DNA from 3 places in the Streptomyces macrosporus genome. Region 2 is predicted to be linked to each of the others. Evidence: riboswitches for the same ligand, from Rfam matches in the RefSeq annotation. Region 2 holds a riboswitch; each other region holds the start of a gene.
What was found. A riboswitch is a leader RNA that binds a small molecule or an ion and turns the genes downstream of it on or off. The one in region 2 is predicted to bind cyclic di-AMP.
Positions count from the first base shown of each region.

Region 1: another riboswitch for cyclic di-AMP. It lies ahead of ABD335_RS15905 (C40 family peptidase); the one in region 2 lies ahead of ABD335_RS24585 (M23 family metallopeptidase).
Region 3: another riboswitch for cyclic di-AMP. It lies ahead of ABD335_RS17500 (M23 family metallopeptidase); the one in region 2 lies ahead of ABD335_RS24585 (M23 family metallopeptidase).

Region 1 covers NZ_BAAASZ010000023.1:91,788-97,442, forward strand. The annotation lists gene ABD335_RS15900 (acyl-CoA dehydrogenase family protein) at 1-1,041, shown strand, start outside; cyclic di-AMP (ydaO/yuaA leader) riboswitch at 1,651-1,804, shown strand; gene ABD335_RS15905 (C40 family peptidase) at 1,808-2,281, shown strand; gene ABD335_RS15910 (NAD-dependent epimerase/dehydratase family protein) at 2,435-3,442, shown strand; gene ABD335_RS15915 (MarR family winged helix-turn-helix transcriptional regulator) at 3,608-4,081, opposite strand; gene ABD335_RS15920 (hypothetical protein) at 4,199-4,582, shown strand; gene ABD335_RS15925 (MEDS domain-containing protein) at 4,963-5,655, shown strand, end outside.
Region 2 covers NZ_BAAASZ010000034.1:81,125-86,779, reverse strand. The annotation lists gene ABD335_RS24600 (ATP-binding protein) at 1-249, opposite strand, end outside; gene ABD335_RS24595 (helix-turn-helix domain-containing protein) at 483-1,325, shown strand; gene ABD335_RS24590 (antibiotic biosynthesis monooxygenase) at 1,454-2,176, shown strand; gene ABD335_RS24585 (M23 family metallopeptidase) at 2,446-3,498, opposite strand; cyclic di-AMP (ydaO/yuaA leader) riboswitch at 3,510-3,647, opposite strand; gene ABD335_RS24580 (PP2C family protein-serine/threonine phosphatase) at 3,885-5,069, opposite strand; gene ABD335_RS24575 (AfsR/SARP family transcriptional regulator) at 5,276-5,655, opposite strand, start outside.
Region 3 covers NZ_BAAASZ010000026.1:103,613-109,267, reverse strand. The annotation lists gene ABD335_RS17505 (GntR family transcriptional regulator) at 1-558, opposite strand, end outside; gene ABD335_RS17500 (M23 family metallopeptidase) at 736-1,620, opposite strand; cyclic di-AMP (ydaO/yuaA leader) riboswitch at 1,633-1,797, opposite strand; gene ABD335_RS17495 (M16 family metallopeptidase) at 2,150-3,517, opposite strand; gene ABD335_RS17490 (M16 family metallopeptidase) at 3,586-4,971, opposite strand; gene ABD335_RS17485 (DNA gyrase/topoisomerase IV subunit A) at 5,204-5,655, shown strand, end outside.

The sequences.
Region 1 (5,655 bases), on a different contig from region 2:
TTCGACCCCACCGGCCTGGGCATCCCCGTGGTCATGGAGGAGCTGTTCTGGGGCGACGCGGGCATCGGCCTGTCGATCGTCGGCACCGCCCTGGCGGCCGTCGGCGTGCTCGCCAACGGCACCGAGGAGCAGATCGGCACCTGGATCCCCCAGATGTACGGCGACGCGAACGACGTGAAGGTCGCCGCCTTCTGCTCCTCCGAGCCCGACGCGGGCTCGGACGTCTCCGCGATGCGCACCCGCGCGGTCTACGACGAGGCCAAGGACGAGTGGGTGATCAACGGCACCAAGACCTGGGCGACCAACGGCGGCATCGCCAACGTCCACGTCGTCGTCGCCGTCGTCGACCCCGAGCTCGGCGCCAAGGGGCACGCCTCCTTCGTCGTCCCGCCGAACACCCCCGGCCTGTCCCAGGGCCAGAAGTTCAAGAAGCACGGCATCCGCGCCTCCCACACCGCCGAGGTGGTGCTGGACGACGTCCGCGTCCCGGGCCACTGCCTGCTGGGCGGCAAGGAGAAGCTCGACGAGCGCCTGGCCCGCGCCCGCGAGAAGGCGAAGAAGGGCGGCGGCGAGCGCGTGAAGAACGCCGCGATGGCCACCTTCGAGGCGTCCCGCCCGGCCGTGGGCGCCCAGGCCGTCGGCATCGCCCGGGCCGCCTACGAGGTCGCCCTGGAGTACGCCAAGACCAGGGTGCAGTTCGGCCGCCCGATCATCGACAACCAGGGCATCGCCTTCCAGCTCGCCGACATGCGCACCCGCATCGACGCCGCCCGCCTGCTGGTGTGGCGGGCCTCGTGGATGGCGGCGGCGGGCAAGCCCTTCGAGGCCGCCGAGGGATCGATGTCCAAGCTGTTCGCCGGGGAGACCGCGAAGGCCGTCACCGCCCAGGCGATCCAGATCCTCGGCGGCAACGGCTACACCCGGGAGTACCCGGTGGAGCGCATGCACCGGGACGCCGCGATCTACTCGATCTTCGAGGGCACCAGCGAGATCCAGCGACTGGTCGTCGCCCGCACGATCTCGGGCATGCACATCCGCTGAACCTCCGCCGGGCCGCCGCCGGGAGGCGGTGGCGGCCCGGCCGGGCCTTCCGGCCGTACGGTGCCCACCGGCGAGACGGCGGGCACCGTACGGCCTCCACCTGCGGCGATCGCCCTCCGACACCCGCGCGGCACCGTTGCCGCAGGTCGGCCCCGCCGCGCTCCCCTGCCCGCCGGCAACGCCGGTCCGCCGGCGCCGCGGGCGTCCGCACCGCCGTCGACCGCGTCCGCTTCCGGCGCGCCCGACCCGTCTTCGGGTTTTCGGATTTTCGGGTTTTCATGATGGCGTGGGTCGAGGGTCACCCGACACGAGGGCGGCCATTCGAGGTGATCGTCTCGGCGCGAGCGGCGCGCCGAGACCGTTCCGGCCGCCTCGCCGCACCCTCGGAGGGGGGCCAACAGCCGCTGCTCAGAGGCCGTTTCGAGAGGTTGCGGCCGGGCAGTGGAACGGCCCGGGACTCCGGACGGCACAGAAGTGAACAAATTCACAGATACCGTCAGATCTCGCACCTGAGCCCGTTCTTGACGCACTATCCGTAGACAACGGCAAGTCCCCGCCACGGGGCGGGGCGCCCGGGCGGACGCCGAATCCTGCCGCCGCCCGGGTGAGAGACGGACCATGACGAATCGGCAGGAGCGGGAGACCCAAGCACGACGGGCCGCACACCACGCGGCCCTTGGGGTGAAGCCACCGAGGTGGCCGGGCAACTTCGCCAGCCCGAACCCGACAGGTCATCTTTCGCAGGCGGATGACGAAGGGTTGAACCATGTCCGCGTACCCGCGTATACCCGGACTCGTGTCCCGAGCGGCCGTCACCTCCGCCGTCACCGCGGCGACGCTCGCGGGAACGGCCTTGATCCCGGCCGCCACCCCCGACGCCGAGGCGCTGACGCCCGCGGGCAAGGCGCTCAAGGTCGCGGCCTCCAAGAAGGGGGCGCCCTACCAGTACGGCGCCGCCGGGCCGAACCGCTTCGACTGCTCGGGACTCACCCAGTACTCGTACAAGAAGGCGGGCAAGAAGCTGCCGCGCACCGCGGCGGCCCAGTACAACCGCACCAAGCACATCACCGCCAAGTCCCGGAAGAAAGGCGACCTGGTGTTCTTCCACTCCGGTGGAAGCGTCTACCACGTCGGCATCTACGCCGGTGACGGACGGGTCTGGCACTCCCCGAAGCCGGGGAAGACCGTCCGCAAGGAGAAGATCTGGACCAAGAGCGTGCGGTACGGGCGCGTGAAGTGATCCCGGACCGGGCTCGACGGCCCCGGTGACGGGGCGCCGCGGACACCCGTCCGCGGCGCCCCGTCGGCGTGTCCGGCCCGATTCGGCTCTCGGCGATTCCGCCCGGGGCGTGAAGCCGTTCCGCCGCGCTGCCCGGGCGGGCAGGCTCGCCCCATGAGACTTCTGATACTGGGCGGAACGGAGTTCGTCGGTCGGGCGGTCGCCGAGGAGGCGTCGGCCCGCGGCCGGCGGGTGACCGTCTTCCACCGGGGACGGCACGCCGCGCCTCCCGGCGTCGCGGAACTGCTGGGCGACCGCACGGCCGACGGCGGCCTGGACGCCTTGGAGAAGGCGGCCGGGGACGGCGGCTGGGACGCCGTGGTCGACACCTGGAGCGGCGCGCCCTCCGCGGTGCGCGACGCCGCCGAACTCCTGGCCCCGCACGTGCGGCACCACGTCTACGTCTCCAGCCGCTCGGTGTACGCCGACCCCGTTCCGGCGGGCCTGGACGAGAACGGCCCGGTGGTCGACGCCTCGCCCGACGACGAGAGCGGCGCCGACTACGCGCGGGCCAAGAGGGGAGGGGAGCTGGCCGCCCTCGCCGCCTTCGGCGACCGGGCGCTGCTGGTGCGGGCGGGACTGATCCTCGGCCCCCACGAGAACATCGGACGGCTGCCGTGGTGGCTGCTGCGCGTCGCCCGGGGCGGCGAGGTCCTGGCGCCCGGCCCCCGCGACCTCCCCCTGCAGTACGTGGACGCCCGCGACCTCGCCGGCTGGACGCTGGACGCCGTCGAGCGCGGGCTGGGCGGCCCGTACAACGTGGTGAGCCCGCCCGGCCACACCACCATGGCCGAACTGCTGGAGAGCTGTGTGCGCGTCACCGGCTCCGGGGCCGAACTGCGCTGGACCGAACCGGAGACCGTTCTCGCGGCGGGGGCGCTGCCCTGGACGGACCTGCCGATCTGGATCCCGCCGGGCGAGGCGCACGACGCCCTCCACCAGGGGGACGTCTCCCAGGCCGTGGCGGCGGGGCTGCGCTGCCGGCCCGTCGCCGAGACGGTGGCCGACACCTGGGCCTGGCTGCGCGGCCTGGGCGGCGAACCGCCCCGGCGCCCCGACCGCCCCCGGCTCGGTCTGGCACCGGAGAAGGAGGCGGAGATCCTGCGGTCGGCGGATCGGTAGCCGGCCGGGCGACTACCGTTCGGGGCGGCGGGCCGGCCGGGCGTCACGGCCTCGCGGACCTCCGTCGGCCCGGACGGGCGGGGCTCCTCGCCGCCTCCGTGACCCGTCCCCGTGGCCCGGTGCCCCGCGCGAGGAACGCCGCGAGGGACGCGAGGTCCGCCGTGTTCAGCCCTCCCGGTCCGTCCGCCGGGCCGCGTGGTGCTCCAGGACCTTCCCCAACAGCCGTGTGAGCCGGTCCCGCTCGTCCGCCGAGAGCCCGGCGAGCAGCTCGTCCTGCGCCCGGCCCAGGGCCTCGTCGAGCCGGGCGAGCTGCCGGAGTCCGGCCGGGGTGATCGTGACGATGTTGCGCCGCCGGTCCGCCGGGTCCGAGGAGCGCGTCACCTGCTCCCGCTCGGCGAGCTCGTTGAGCGCGGCGACGACGTCGCTGCGGTCGATGCCGCAGCGGCGGCCCAGCTCCGCCTGGCTGGCGGGGCCGTACTCCTCCAGGGCCGAGAGCAGGGCGTAGTGGTGGTTGCGCGCGTCGGCGGAGGCGAACGCCCCCCACACCAGCCGGTGGGCGTGCGCCGTCGTCTGCGACAGCAGCCAGCTCGGCGTGTTCCTCAGCCGGGCGGGAGCGGCGTGGTAGGCCGTCGTGTCCATGCGGCGAGCCTAGCAAGGCCGTTGGTGCCGCCCACGGAATCGGGACGGCCGAAAGAGCGACCCGGATGGACCGGACCGGACTGTGACCATCGCCCGCACCGGGGTACAGGTGGGGCTATGAGCACTGAACGGATGGAAGAGAGCGCGAACCTGGTCGAGGTCGAACTCCCCGACTGCACTCCCTCGAACGCCGCGGCCGTCTTCGCCGTGCTGAGGTCCGCGTTCCCGCGGTCGCCTCAATTGGGGGACGGCCACGACCGGGCCGAGGGAGACGGGGAGGAGCGGCGGAGGTTCTGGGTCGGCACGGTCGACGTCGGCACGCACGGCGACGTGGAGTGCTCCCTGGAGCTGAAGGAGCCGACCGAGGCCGACATCAGCGGCAGCCCCGACGCGGTGCGGCAGGTCCGGGACGCGCTGGCCGGCTTCTACGACGTGACGGCCGAACCCCGGATCTCCGGCGACCAGGAGGTGGAGGTGCGGCTGCGGCTCACCCAGCGGTGACCGGACGCGGCGCGGGCGGACGTCCCGCCGGTGGGCACCGCCGCGGACCGGCCGTACCCGGCCGTACGGCGCCCTTCGAGCCGGCGGCGGACACGGAGCGTGTCGCCCCGTCGGGCGTCGGGGCCCTCCCGCGCGTTCTCTCCCGGACCCCGCCGGGACCCGCGGGGAGCAGGGAGGACGCCGAGGGCCCGGCCGAGGGCCGGAGGGAAACTCCCGATCATTCCCGCGCCGCTGTTCCGGCGAAGTGCTCACATCACGCGAGATTCCGTTCCCTTTCCGTCAATAGAAGTCGGATGTGGGCAGACGCTCCTCGTCGGTGAACACCGAGCGTAATGTCGTGCTGCCACCTTGATTCTCCCAGTACGAAGGGGCGGCACCACGTGGCCGTATGGAACGGCGCAACCGACCACACCATCGCCGTGGAGAGGCTGAGGCCGGGGGACCACGCCTTCGTCGGGTACGCGGGCGAGCCGCTCTGGCAGGGGTTGGCGGCCTTCACCCACGACGGACTGGTCCGGGGGGAGAAGGTGCTCCTCTTCCCCGACCCGGCCCTCCCCAGGGAGGAGGTCGACCACCGACTGCTCTCCTGCGTGCCGCCGGCCGAGACGGCCCTCGCCCGCGGCCGGCTCCGCTACGGCAGCATCCGGTCGCTGATCCGCCCGGACCGGGAGTTCACCCCCGAACGGCAGACGAGACGGCTGCGGGAGGAGACCGAACGGGCTGTCCGGGAGGGCTACGCGGGCCTGCGCGCCTACATCGACATGGCCTGGGTGCGGGACCTCGGCGCCGACATCGAGACGGTGATGCACCGCGAGTCCCACGCCGGACACCTCTTCGCCGACGGCCGGTACACGGAGGTCTGCGCCTACGACCGGCGCCGTTTCGACGACGCGGTGCTCACGGCCATGCGGAAGGCCCACCCGGTCGACCTGCTGGAGAGGCCCGGCGACCTCGCGGCCGTGTGCGGGGCGGACGAGGTCAGGCTCGTCGGCGACGCCGACCTGGCCACGCGCGAGGAGTTCCGCGCGGCACTGCGGACGGTGCCGGTCGGGGACGGCGACGCCCCGCCGGTG
Region 2 (5,655 bases):
GCTCAGCTCGATGCGCAGCCGCGTCCGGTTCGTGGAGACGGCGAGCGTGACGGGCGTGCCCACCCCGACGTGCCTGATGACGTTCGCGACCAGTTCGCTGACGCAGAGCTGCGCCTCGTCGATCAGTTCCGGGAACCCCCAGAGCGTCAGGTGCGTCCGAACGACGCGCCGCAGAACGGCCACCTCCTCCGGTTCCGCCAGGAAGGAGAGTTCCCACCGCTTCCTGGACAGACAGTGATCGAGACGCATGGACGCCATCCCTCCGACCCCGGATTCCACCCTCACCGGCAGCGGTGACCGATCGAATGCTCTGAGTGACAGAACGCGTGAGAGTATTACATGGTGACTCTCACTGTGTAACTCTCAGCCACGAATCCCCCTCGAATCTCCTTCTCCGTGAACTACCTTGTTCCGGCGACGCATTCGGAGCGCCCGGGAACGGGCGCTCGTCCGGCGCCAGGTGAAGGGAGATGTGGCCGGCCATGGCTACAGGGCCGACGACACGACGCCGACAGCTCGGCGCCGGCCTGCGCAGGCTGCGCCGGCAGAAGGGGCTGTCCCTGGAGGAGGCCGGCGGGCTGGTGGGTCTCTCCAAGGCGACGGTCAGCCGCTACGAGACCAAGGAGGGGCCGGTCAAGTGGGCCTTCGTCGACGCCCTGTGCCGCGTGTACGGCGCGTCGGACGAGGAGCGCGCCCGTCTCGTCGAGCTCGCCCGGAGCGCCCGGGCCGAGGGCTGGTGGCAGGCGTACCCCGACGCGATCCCCGGCCGGATGCACCTGTTCCTGACCCTGGAGAACGAGTCGGTCCGGGAGGACCACTACGCAACCGCCCACGTTCCCGGCCTGCTCCAGACCCGCCGCTACGCGGAGGCGCTGTACCGCACGGACCTCGACCCCATCCCCGAGGAGCGCCTCCGGGCCGTCCTCGACGTCCGCATGAAGCGGCAGGAGGTCCTCACGCGCCCCGACCCCCTGGAGCTGCGGGTCGTCCTGGACGAGGCGGCCGTCCGGCGGGCCGGTCCGCCGGACGTCCACCGGGAGCAGTTGGCGCACCTGGTGGAGTGCGCGCGGCTGCCCAACGTCGACCTGCGGATCCTGCCGTTCGACCGGGGGCTCCGGTCCTCCGCCGTCGGCGCGTTCCTCGTCCTGGTGGGCGCGGACCCGTCCCTGGACGTCGTGTACCAGGAGAGCCTGACCGCCTCCCTCTACCTGGAGAAGGACGCGGAGGTGGAGGAGTACCGCAGGGCGTTCGCCGACCTCCACCGGCGGGCGCTGGAGCCGGACGCCTCGATCGCCCTGCTCGACAAGCTGCGCAAGGAGCCGTGACGCCCCCTCCCGCCCGGAGCGGGCCGCGGCCGACGGTCCCGGAGCCCCTTGACCTCAAGGCGACTTGAGGTGTGAGGGTGGGTCACGAACGCGTTGGACACCTCCGTGACCGGCGAAGGAGCACCGTCATGCCCACGCACCCCGACCCCACCCGCCCCGATGTCGGCGCCGCGCTCTTCAGCACCTGGGACGTGGGGACGCCCGAGCGGCAGCGCGCCGCCGTGGCGGCGATCGCGGCCACCTGGAGGAAGCGGCCCTGGCCGACGCCGGAGTTGCTGTCGTACAGCGTGTACGCCGGGTCCGACGGCCGGACGCTGCTCCACCACTCCCAGTGGACGTGCCAGGAGGCGTACGAGGACTACGTCCGCGAGCACCGGCAGGAGCGGAACGACGAGATCGACGCCGCGGTGCCGGGGATCGAGCGGGTCGAGCTGGTGCGCACCCGGCTCTACCGCAGCTTCCCGCCCCGGCGGGAGGGCGAGCGGCCCGAACCCGGATGCGTCGTGGTCGTGGACGCGGGGTTCGAGGGGCCCGACGAGGAGCGGCAGCGGGCGTGGGTGGACGCCGTCGGCGAGGCGCTCGCGACCGACAGCGGCCTGCCGCCCGGCGGCATCGCCGGGCACTTCCACCTGAGCGTCGACGGCACGCGCGTCGTCAACTACGCGGAGTGGGAGAGCGAGCAGGCCCACGTCGACGCGTTGCGGACGCCCGGCGAGGGCATCGGCTCGACGAGCCCGCAGTGGCACCGCGTCCAGCACTTCCCCGGGCTGGTGCGCGGCGGCGTCAACCGCTACCACCTGCGGTTCACCGGCGAGCGTCCTCTGGAGCCGGCCGGCCCGTCGGCGCGTTGAGGCGTACGGCGCACCGAAACCGTCGGCCGGCGGCGGGAGCGGCGACCGTGACCGCTCGGGAGCGGGGCGGAGAGGCCGACGACCCTGGTGTCGGGGGGTGGGTCACCAGGGCCGCCGGGGCATGGGGTGGAGCCAGGGGGTGGAGCCAGGAGTGGAGACGGGGAAGGGCAGGGGCCCGGACGCCGCCGCCTCGTCCCCTCCTCCGGTCGGCCGACGGACACACCGACGGTGCGCGAGGCGGCGGCGCGGGAGTCGGGAGCGGGACGAGGTCAGATGTTCTGGCCCTTGCCGCGCAGCCAGGCCAGCGGGTCGATCGGGTCGCCGCCGCCCGGGCGGACCTCCAGGTGGAGGTGCGGGCCGGAGGAGTTGCCGGTGGAGCCGACGCGGCCGATCACGTCGCCGGTCGTCACCTTGCCGCCGGTCTTGGTCATGGACGACAGGTGGCAGTACCAGATCTCGGTGCCGTCGTCGAGCTTGAGGATGATGCGGTAGCCGTAGGAGCCGGCCCAGCCCGCCTCGACGATCTCACCGCTGTGCACGGCCTTGACGGGGGTGCCGGAGGGGGCCGCGAAGTCCAGGCCGGTGTGGGTGCTGGACCACATCGAGCCGGACTGGCCGAAGGTGGAGGTCAGTTGGTACGAGGAGAGCGGGAGGGTGTAGCCGGCGGCGAGCTTGGCCAGACGCTCGGCCTCGGCCTTCCGCTTGGCCTCCTCGGCGGCCTTGCGCTTGCGCTCGGCCTCCTCCTTGGCGGCCTTCTCCGCCGCTTCCTCGGCCGCCTTGTCCGCGGCCTGGTCGGCGGCGGCCTCGAGGGCCGCCTGGGTGGCGCTCGCCTGCTGCCGGTCGGCCTGCTGGAGGATGCGCGCCCGCAGGGCCTCGCCCGCGTCCGCGGTCAGGGTGTCGGTGGTGCCGTTCGCGGTGTCCGTGCCGAAACCGGCCTGGACGAGGGGGGTGCCGGTCTCGCCGGAGCCCTCGTCGGTGTCGGACTCCGAGTCGGCCATGAGCCCGCCGATGCCGGGGATGTCGTCGGCGACGGAGCCCAGGTCCGGCATGGAGATCGCGGCCGGGGACTTCTCCTTGGCGGTGGCGATGCCGCCCGCGCCGACCGCGGCGATCATGCCGACGCCGAGAACCGCTCCGCTGCGTGCCATGCCGGTGCGCTGCTTGACCACGCGGTGCCGGCCGCGGACCGGGCGTATGGAGTCCTCGGTGGGGTTCCACGCCGGGCGGTCCTCGTCCCCGTCCGGGCCGAACGGGGCGAAGGTGGCGGTGTGCGGGTCGTACGAGACCTCGGGGGCCTCGGGGGCCGGGCTGCTGGACGCCACGGAGGCGCTCTCCTTTCCTTCCCTCTCGCCTACCGGGTTAGCTGACGGGTTCGGAGCAGGAAGGTCCCCTACGGATCCGCGCACACGGTGCGGACCGATTCACCCCAAATGGTGGTTCCCCGGTTCCCTGGGCACGGCCTCTCGGTACCGCGAGACCGCGTTCGGGATTCGGCGACGGCGCACGGTGCCGCCTCTTGCGGCGGCGGTGACGACCGCGCTGCGTTATCGAACGTTAATAGAGGGACACGCGTGATTCCAAGTCTCCCCTTTGAAACAGAAGCAATTTTCTGGGGGACTTAACGGGGCAATACCTGAGCAATTCGGGCGAGTTGACCTTGGAATCCCAACGGAGAGACGCGTCACATTACCTGACGTTGCCTCAGATGTTATGCGGAGGGGTGCGTCCCTGATACGGACGGTGATCGCGCCGCGGCCGGCGGGACGGGATCGCGCATGACCGCCAGCATCGCCATGTCGTCGTCCGTGCCCCCGGCCGTGTACGCGTCGATGTCCGCGACGAGCGCGTCCAGGAGGAGGCCCGGCTCCGCGAAGCGCCGGCCGCGCAGCCGCGCCACCGGATCGTAGAAGGCGCCCTCGGTGTTCCTCGCCTCGGTCAGCCCGTCCGTGTAGAGCAGCAGCAGGGCGCCCGGCGGGAAGGGCACCGGATCCGCGTGGCCGCCTCCGCCCGCCAACTCCCCCAGCCCCAGCGGCAGCGCGTACGAGTCCGGCTCCAGCACCCGCACGGACGACCCGTCCGCGGAGAGCAGCAGGGGCGGCGGGTGGCCCCGGTTGACGATCCGCAGGGTCCCCGGCGCCCCGGCCGGGACCTCGGCCAGGACGGCCGTGACGAACCCCTCCACCCGGCCGGCCCCGCCCCGCTGTTCCATCTCCCGGACCAGGGCGTGTTCGAGCCGGTCCGCGACCGCCCCCAGGTCCGGTTCCGTCTCGGCCGCCTCCCGGAAGGCGCCGAACACCACGGTGACCGCGGCGACCGCGTCCAGCCCCTTGCCGCGCACGTCGCCCACCAGCATCCGGACGCCGTGCGGCGTCTGCTGCACCCCGTACATGTCGCCGCCGATCAGGGCGTTCACCTGCGCCGCCTCGTAGCGCACCGCGAGCGTCAGGTCGCCGATGCGGGAGGGCGGGACGGGCAGCACGGCGAGCTGGACGGCCTCGGCGACCCGGCGGACCGAGGCCAGTCGCAGTTCGCTGTGGTGCAGGGCGTGGTGGACGGCCACGGCCAGCAGGCTGACGGTGAAGACCGCCACCACCCGCACCACGCCCTCCACCACGGTCAGGACGTTCGCCCACACCACCAGGGAGAAGGCCGAGACCGTCGAGAGGGCCCCCGTGAGCACCGTGCCGCGCCCCGTCCACAGGGCCGCCGCGGCCATGGGCGCGGCGGCCAGCGAGCCGACGAGCAGACTGGCCGGTGTCAGCAGATCGAAGATCACCCCGAGCGCGATCAGCGCCAGGGGCAGCAGCCACGGCGGACGGCCGATGCCCGGGATGGCGCGGACGCGGGCCCGGCTCCCGCCGTCCAACGTCCCATGCCGCGCGTCGCCGTACACCTCTCCACTCTCCCCGATGCCCGGCCGTGGAGCGAGTCGACCGGCACCGGCCGGGCCACGCCCGCCGCGGGCACCAGGGCGGGCAGCGGTCCGCTCCCGGCCGCGCGCCCCGCCGGGCGTTCCGGAGAAGGAGCCGGGGCGCCCCCGGAACACCCGGTGGCGTCACGCCTCCGTCACGGGGGTGTCACCGCGGCCACGGGCCGGCGTCAGGGGTCCAGGGGACGGCTCAGGTAGGGCGCCACGAGCCGGCGGAAACCGGACGACGGCCCCAGCCCCAGCTCGTTGCGGAGCATCCGCCGGAAGAACTCGTAGTGCCGCAGGGCCTCGGCGACGTTGCCCTCCGCCAGGTGGACGTCCACCACGTGACGGTGCGCGCTCTCGCGCAGCGGCTCGGCCTCCACGGCCATCATGGCGGTCTCCATCGCGGCGGCGAGCCGGCCGCCGTCGCGCAGTCGCCGGCTCACGGCCTCCAGCGCGTGCAGCCGGGTCTGGCGGAAGTGCTCCCGGGCGACCAGCAGCCAGTCCTCGGTCCAGTCGGGCAGCAGGTCCTCGTCGAGTTCGGCCAGGACCGGCAGCGGCACCGGGC
Region 3 (5,655 bases), on a different contig from region 2:
CTCCGCGTCCCCGCGGGCGACCGCGTCCACGATGGCGCCGTGCTCCCGCCAGACGGCCGTCGCCCGTGTCGGGGGCTCCGCGGCGTAGACCCAGGTGATCTTGCGCCGGAGCTGGGTGAGCAGCGCGGCCAGGGTCGGGCTGCCGGACGCCTGGGCCAGCGTCTCGTGGTACCAGTCCTCCAGGGCCCGCAGGTCGGAGAAGTGGCCGTGCTCGGCGCGCTGCCGCCCCAGACGGACCAGGCCGCGCAGCACCTTCAGTTGCGCCTCGGTGCGGCGCCGGGCCGCCCGCGCGACGCCCAGCGGCTCCAGCAGGGCCCGGATGTCGAGCAGGTCGGCCGCCTCCTGTTCGCTGGGCCGGGCGACACAGGCGCCCGCGTGCCGGCGGGTGATCACGAAGCCCTCCGACTCCAGGGTGCGCAGCGCCTCGCGCACCGGGATCCGCGAGACGCCGTAGCGTCTGGCGAGCAGTTCCTCGGTGAGCCGGGCGCCGGGCGGGAATGCTCCGGAGACGATGTCGTCGCGGACCGCAGTGCACACCATGTGCGCCGAAATGCGCATGGGTCGACCTCCGCCGTCGTCTCCGCGTTTCCGATGTTCCGCAGAGTCGAACTGTATTCCACCGTCACGGAAATTCCGATGCCCCGTGGAAAACAGGCGGAAAAGCTGCGGCCGCGCGACTCGTGGGTCGCGCGGCCGTGTGCCGTCCGTCCGATGGCGTCCGCCCGGGGGCGTCCGTCAGACGTCGACGCCCTTGGAGGCCAGGTACGTGATCGGGTTGATGTCGGAGCCGTAGTACGCGCCGGTGCGGGCCTCGAAGTGCAGGTGCGGGCCGGTGCTGTTGCCGGTGGAGCCGACCGCGCCGATCTGCCGGCCGCCGTCCACCCGCTGGCCGGGCGTCACGTTCGTGGCGGACAGGTGGGCGTACTGGGTGTAGCGGCCGTCGTCGTGGCGGATGACGATCTGGTTGCCGTACGCGCCGCCCCAGCCGACCGTCACCACGGTGCCCGGGCCCACGGCCCGCACGGGGGTGCCGGTGGCGGCGGGGAAGTCGATGCCGCTGTGCTTGCCGGAGGACCAGGAGGCGCCGGCCTGCTTGTACGTGGTCGTGGTGTCCACGCCCGCGACCGGGTCGACGTAGCCGCTCGCCGCACGGCGCTCGGCGGTCCGCTCGGCGCGGCGCTCCTCGGCCTCGCGCTTCGCGGCGGCCCGGCGCTCCTCGGCCTCGCGCTCGGCGGCGGCCGCACGCTCGGCGGCGCGCTCCCGGGCGACCTTCTCGGCCTTCACGGCCTTGGCGGCCGCGATCTCCTCGGCCTTCACGCGCGAGGCGTCGGCCGCGCGCTGCTGGGCCTGGGCCTGGGCCCGGACGTCGTCGGCGATCGTGTCACCGACGGCCACGGCCTGCGCGAAGCCCAGGGCGTAGGTCTTGTGCGCCTCGCCCGAGGAGGCGACGGCGGGGGTGGCGATGGTGCCGACCACACCGGTGGCGGCGAGGGTGGCGGCTCCCAGCAGACCGGCGCCCGTGCGGACGGCGCGGCCGGAGAGCCGGTGCTTCTCGGCGAGCTTCCCGGTGAAGGTGGTGACCTTCTCGGTGAGCTTCTCGGTGGCACGGGTGAACGCCATGTACGGCGTGCTCCTTTCCTTCCGTGTCGCCTACCGGGTTAGCTGACGGGTTCGGAGCGGGAAGGTCTCCTACGAGCACTCGGCTCGATTCACCCCGGTGGGATGGACCCCTCGCGCACAGGAGGCGGAGGGTGGGTCCCCGGCTCCCCCGGACGGGGGACTCGGCGATGCGTGGGCCGGCGGCCACGGATGCGGACGCTTCTGACGGCCAACGGACTCGAAGCTAAACGGCCGTGCTTGAGCGAGCAAACAAATCGGGCGTTTTGTATCGCATGCCACATAAACCTTCCTCCGGAAGCGTCAATCCGCCCACGGGAAAGGCCCTTGGTGTGACAAGCACACCAAGGGCCTTCGCTGGTCCGGGACTTGCGGACCGCCGATCCGTGACGGCCGTCACTCCCGCGGCGTGACGGCCGTCACCTCCGGCGCACTGCGGTCCTTTTGGGATGCGTGACGGCCGTCACCTCCGATGCGCCGCGATACCCTTCGGAACGTGACGGCCGTCACGCGCGGTCCGTCCGATTCCCCGTCAGTCCGTGACGACCGTCACCTCTCCGATCCCCAGATCCCGCACCGGGTCGGCGATCTGTGACGCGTCTCCCACCAGGACCGTCACCAGACGGTCGGCCGGGAAGGCGGCGACGACCGCCGCCGTGGCCTCCACCGTGCCGGTCTCGGCGAGCCGCTCGTACAGCCGCGCCTGGTAGTCGTCGGGCAGGTGCTGCTCCACCTGGTCGGCGAGGGTGCCCGCCACGGCCGCCGCCGTCTCGTACCGCAGCGGGGCGACGCCCACCAGGTTCTGCACGGCCGTGTCCCGCTCGGCGTCGGTGAGCCCCTCCTCGGCGAGGGTGCGCAGCACCTGCCACAGGTCGGCCAGCGCGAGCCCCGTCACATCGGTGGCCACCGAGCCGTTGATGGCCAGCAGCGAGGCGCCGGTGCCGTCGGGGGCCGAGCGCAGCACCTGGGCGAAGGCGCGCACGCCGTAGGTGTAGCCCTTCTCCTCGCGCAGCACCCGGTCCAGGCGGGAGGTGAGCGTGCCGCCCAGGCAGTACGTGCCGAGCACCTGGGCGGGCCACACGCGGTCGTGCCGGTCGGGGCCGATCCGGCCGATGAGGAGCTGGGTCTGCACCGAGCCGGGACGGTCCACGATGATCACCCGGCCGGTGTCGTCCGCCGTGATCGGCGGCACGGGCCGGGGCTTGCCGGCCGTACCGGTCCAGGTGCCGAGGGTGTCGGCGAGGGCCTTGTCCAGGTCCACGCCGGTGAAGTCGCCGACCACCACGGCCGTGGCGGTCGAGGGCCGCACGTGCGCCTCGTAGAAGGCGCGCACGGCCGCGGCGTCGATGCGCTCGATGGTCTCCTGGGCGCCCTGGCGCGGGCGGGAGAGCCGGGAGGTGTCCGGGAACAGCTCGTCGGACAGGGCGATGGCCGCCCGACGGGCGGGGTTGGCCAACTCGTGCGGGATCTCGTCCAGGCGGTTGCGCACCAGCCGCTCGATCTCGCTCTCCGGAAAGGCCGGAGCACGCAGCGCGTCGGAGAGCAGGCCGAGCGCCTTGGCCAGCCGGGAGGCCGGAACCTCCAGGGAGACCCGCACGCCCGGATGGTCGGCGTGCGCGTCCAGGGTGGCGCCGCAGCGCTCCAACTCGGCGGAGAACTCCTCGGCGCTGTGCCGGTCGGTGCCCTCGCTGAACGCGCGGGCCATGATCGCGGCCACACCCTCCTGCTCCCGGGGCTCGGCGTCCAGCGGCGCGAGGAGGTTGACCTCGACGGCCACGACCTTCTGGCCGGGACGGTGGCAGCGCAGCACGGTCAGACCGTTGGGCAGCTCGCCGCGCTCGGGGGCCGGGAACGCCCACGGCCTGGGCTCTCCGCCGCGGGGCTGGGGGTGGAACTCCATCGAGACGCCGTTCTGGAGGTTCTCGGACTTCTCCGAGGGCTGGTCGGGGGACTGTGCAGTCGCGTCGCTCACTGAGCGGCCTCCTGGTCGTCGGTGGCGGCGGTGTCGGAGACGGTGGCACCGTCGGCGACCTCGGCCGCGGTGTCGGGGGCGGTCGCCTCGGTGGGCTCGTAGATCAGCACCGCGCGGTTGTCGGGGCGCAGCCGGGCGGCGGCCACCTCGCGGACCTCGTCGGCGGTGACCCGCAGCACGCGCTCCACCGCGGTCAGGGCGAGCTGGGGGTCGCCGAACAGCACGGCGTACCGGCACAGCTCGTCGGCCCGGCCGCCGACCGTGGCCAGCCGGTCCAGCCACTCGCGCTCCAGCAGGGCCTGGGCGCGCTCCATCTCCTCGGGCGTCGGGCCCTCGGAGGCGAAGCGGGCCAGCTCCTCGTCGACGGCCCGCTCGATGTCGGCGATCTCGGCGTCGCCGGAGGCCTTGACGTCCAGCCACCCCATCGAGGGCGCGCCCGCCAGCCGCAGCATGCCGAAGCCCGCGGTGACGGCGGTGCGGTCGCGGCGGACCAGGCGGTTGTGCAGGCGGGAGGACTCCCCGCCGCCGAGCACGGTCAGCGCCAGGTCGGCGGCGTCCGCCTCGCGGGTGCCGTCGTGCGGCAGCCGGTAGGCGGCCATCAGCGCCCTGGAGGGCACCTCCTCGCGCACGATCTGCTTGATCTCCTCGCCGATGACGTCCGGCAGCGTGCCGTCGCGCGGCGGCCGCTTGGCGTCGTGGGAGGGGATGGACCCGAAGTACTTCTCGATCCAGGCGAGCGTCTGCTCCGGGTCGATGTCGCCGACGACCGCCAGGACGGCGTTGTTCGGCGCGTAGTAGGTGCGGAAGAAGTCCCGCGCGTCCTCCAGCGAGGCCGCGTCCAGGTCGGCCATGGAGCCGATCGGGGTGTGGTGGTACGGGTGGCCCTCGGGGTAGACCATCGCCGTCAGCTTCTCGAAGGCCGTGCCGTAGGGCACGTTGTCGTACCGCTGGCGGCGCTCGTTCTTCACCACGTCGCGCTGGTTCTCCATGGACTCCTCGTCCAGGGCGGCCAGCAGCGAGCCCATGCGGTCGGCCTCCAGCCACAGCGCCAGCTCCAACTGGTGGGCGGGCATGGTCTCGAAGTAGTTGGTGCGCTCGAAGCTGGTGGTTCCGTTGAGCGAGCCGCCCGCGCCCTGCACGAGTTCGAAGTGGCCGTTCCCCTTGACCTGGGCCGACCCCTGGAACATCAGGTGCTCGAAGAGGTGCGCCAGACCGGTACGGCCCTCGACCTCGTGGCGGGAGCCGACGTCGTACCAGAGGCACACCGCGGCGACCGGCGTCAGATGGTCCTCGGAGAGCACCACGCGCAGGCCGTTGGGCAGGCGGTGCTCGGTCGCTGTCAGGCCGCCGGCGGTGGGCGGAGGCGTGGCCGTGTGACCCATGGGCAGGGAGTCCCTTCGATCGCGATCGCGGACCGCGTTCTCACAACGCGTGTGTGGTCACTGTATGCAAGCGGCCCGACAAAGCGCGAAGTTCCCGTACGGTTCGGGGCGGGGATCCGGCTGTCGGTGCCGAGGTCCACAATGGTCAGCGTCCGCGCCCCGTCCCACCCGGCGGGAGCCGGCACAGCCCGCACCAGCGAGAAGCAGTACGCAAGAAGGAGTCGCAGCCGCGATGGCCCGCCGCAGCACGAAGACCCCGCCCCCCGGGGAAGAGTTCGAGGAGCGCATCCTCGACATCGACGTCGTCGACGAGATGCAGGGCTCCTTCCTGGAGTACGCCTACTCCGTCATCTACTCGCGTGCCCTGCCCGACGCGCGCGACGGCCTCAAGCCGGTGCACCGGCGGATCCTGTACCAGATGCACGAGATGGGGCTGCGGCCCGAGCGTCCGTTCGTCAAGTGCGCGCGCGTCGTCGGCGAGGTGATGGGCAAGCTCCACCCCCACGGCGACACCGCCATCTACGACGCGCTGGTGCGCATGGCGCAGCCGTTCTCGATGCGGCTGCCGCTGGTGGACGGGCACGGCAACTTCGGCTCGCTGGGCAACGACGACCCGCCCGCGGCCATGCGGTACACCGAGTGCCGTTCCACCCCGGCGGCCGGGCTGATGGTGGAGTCGATCGA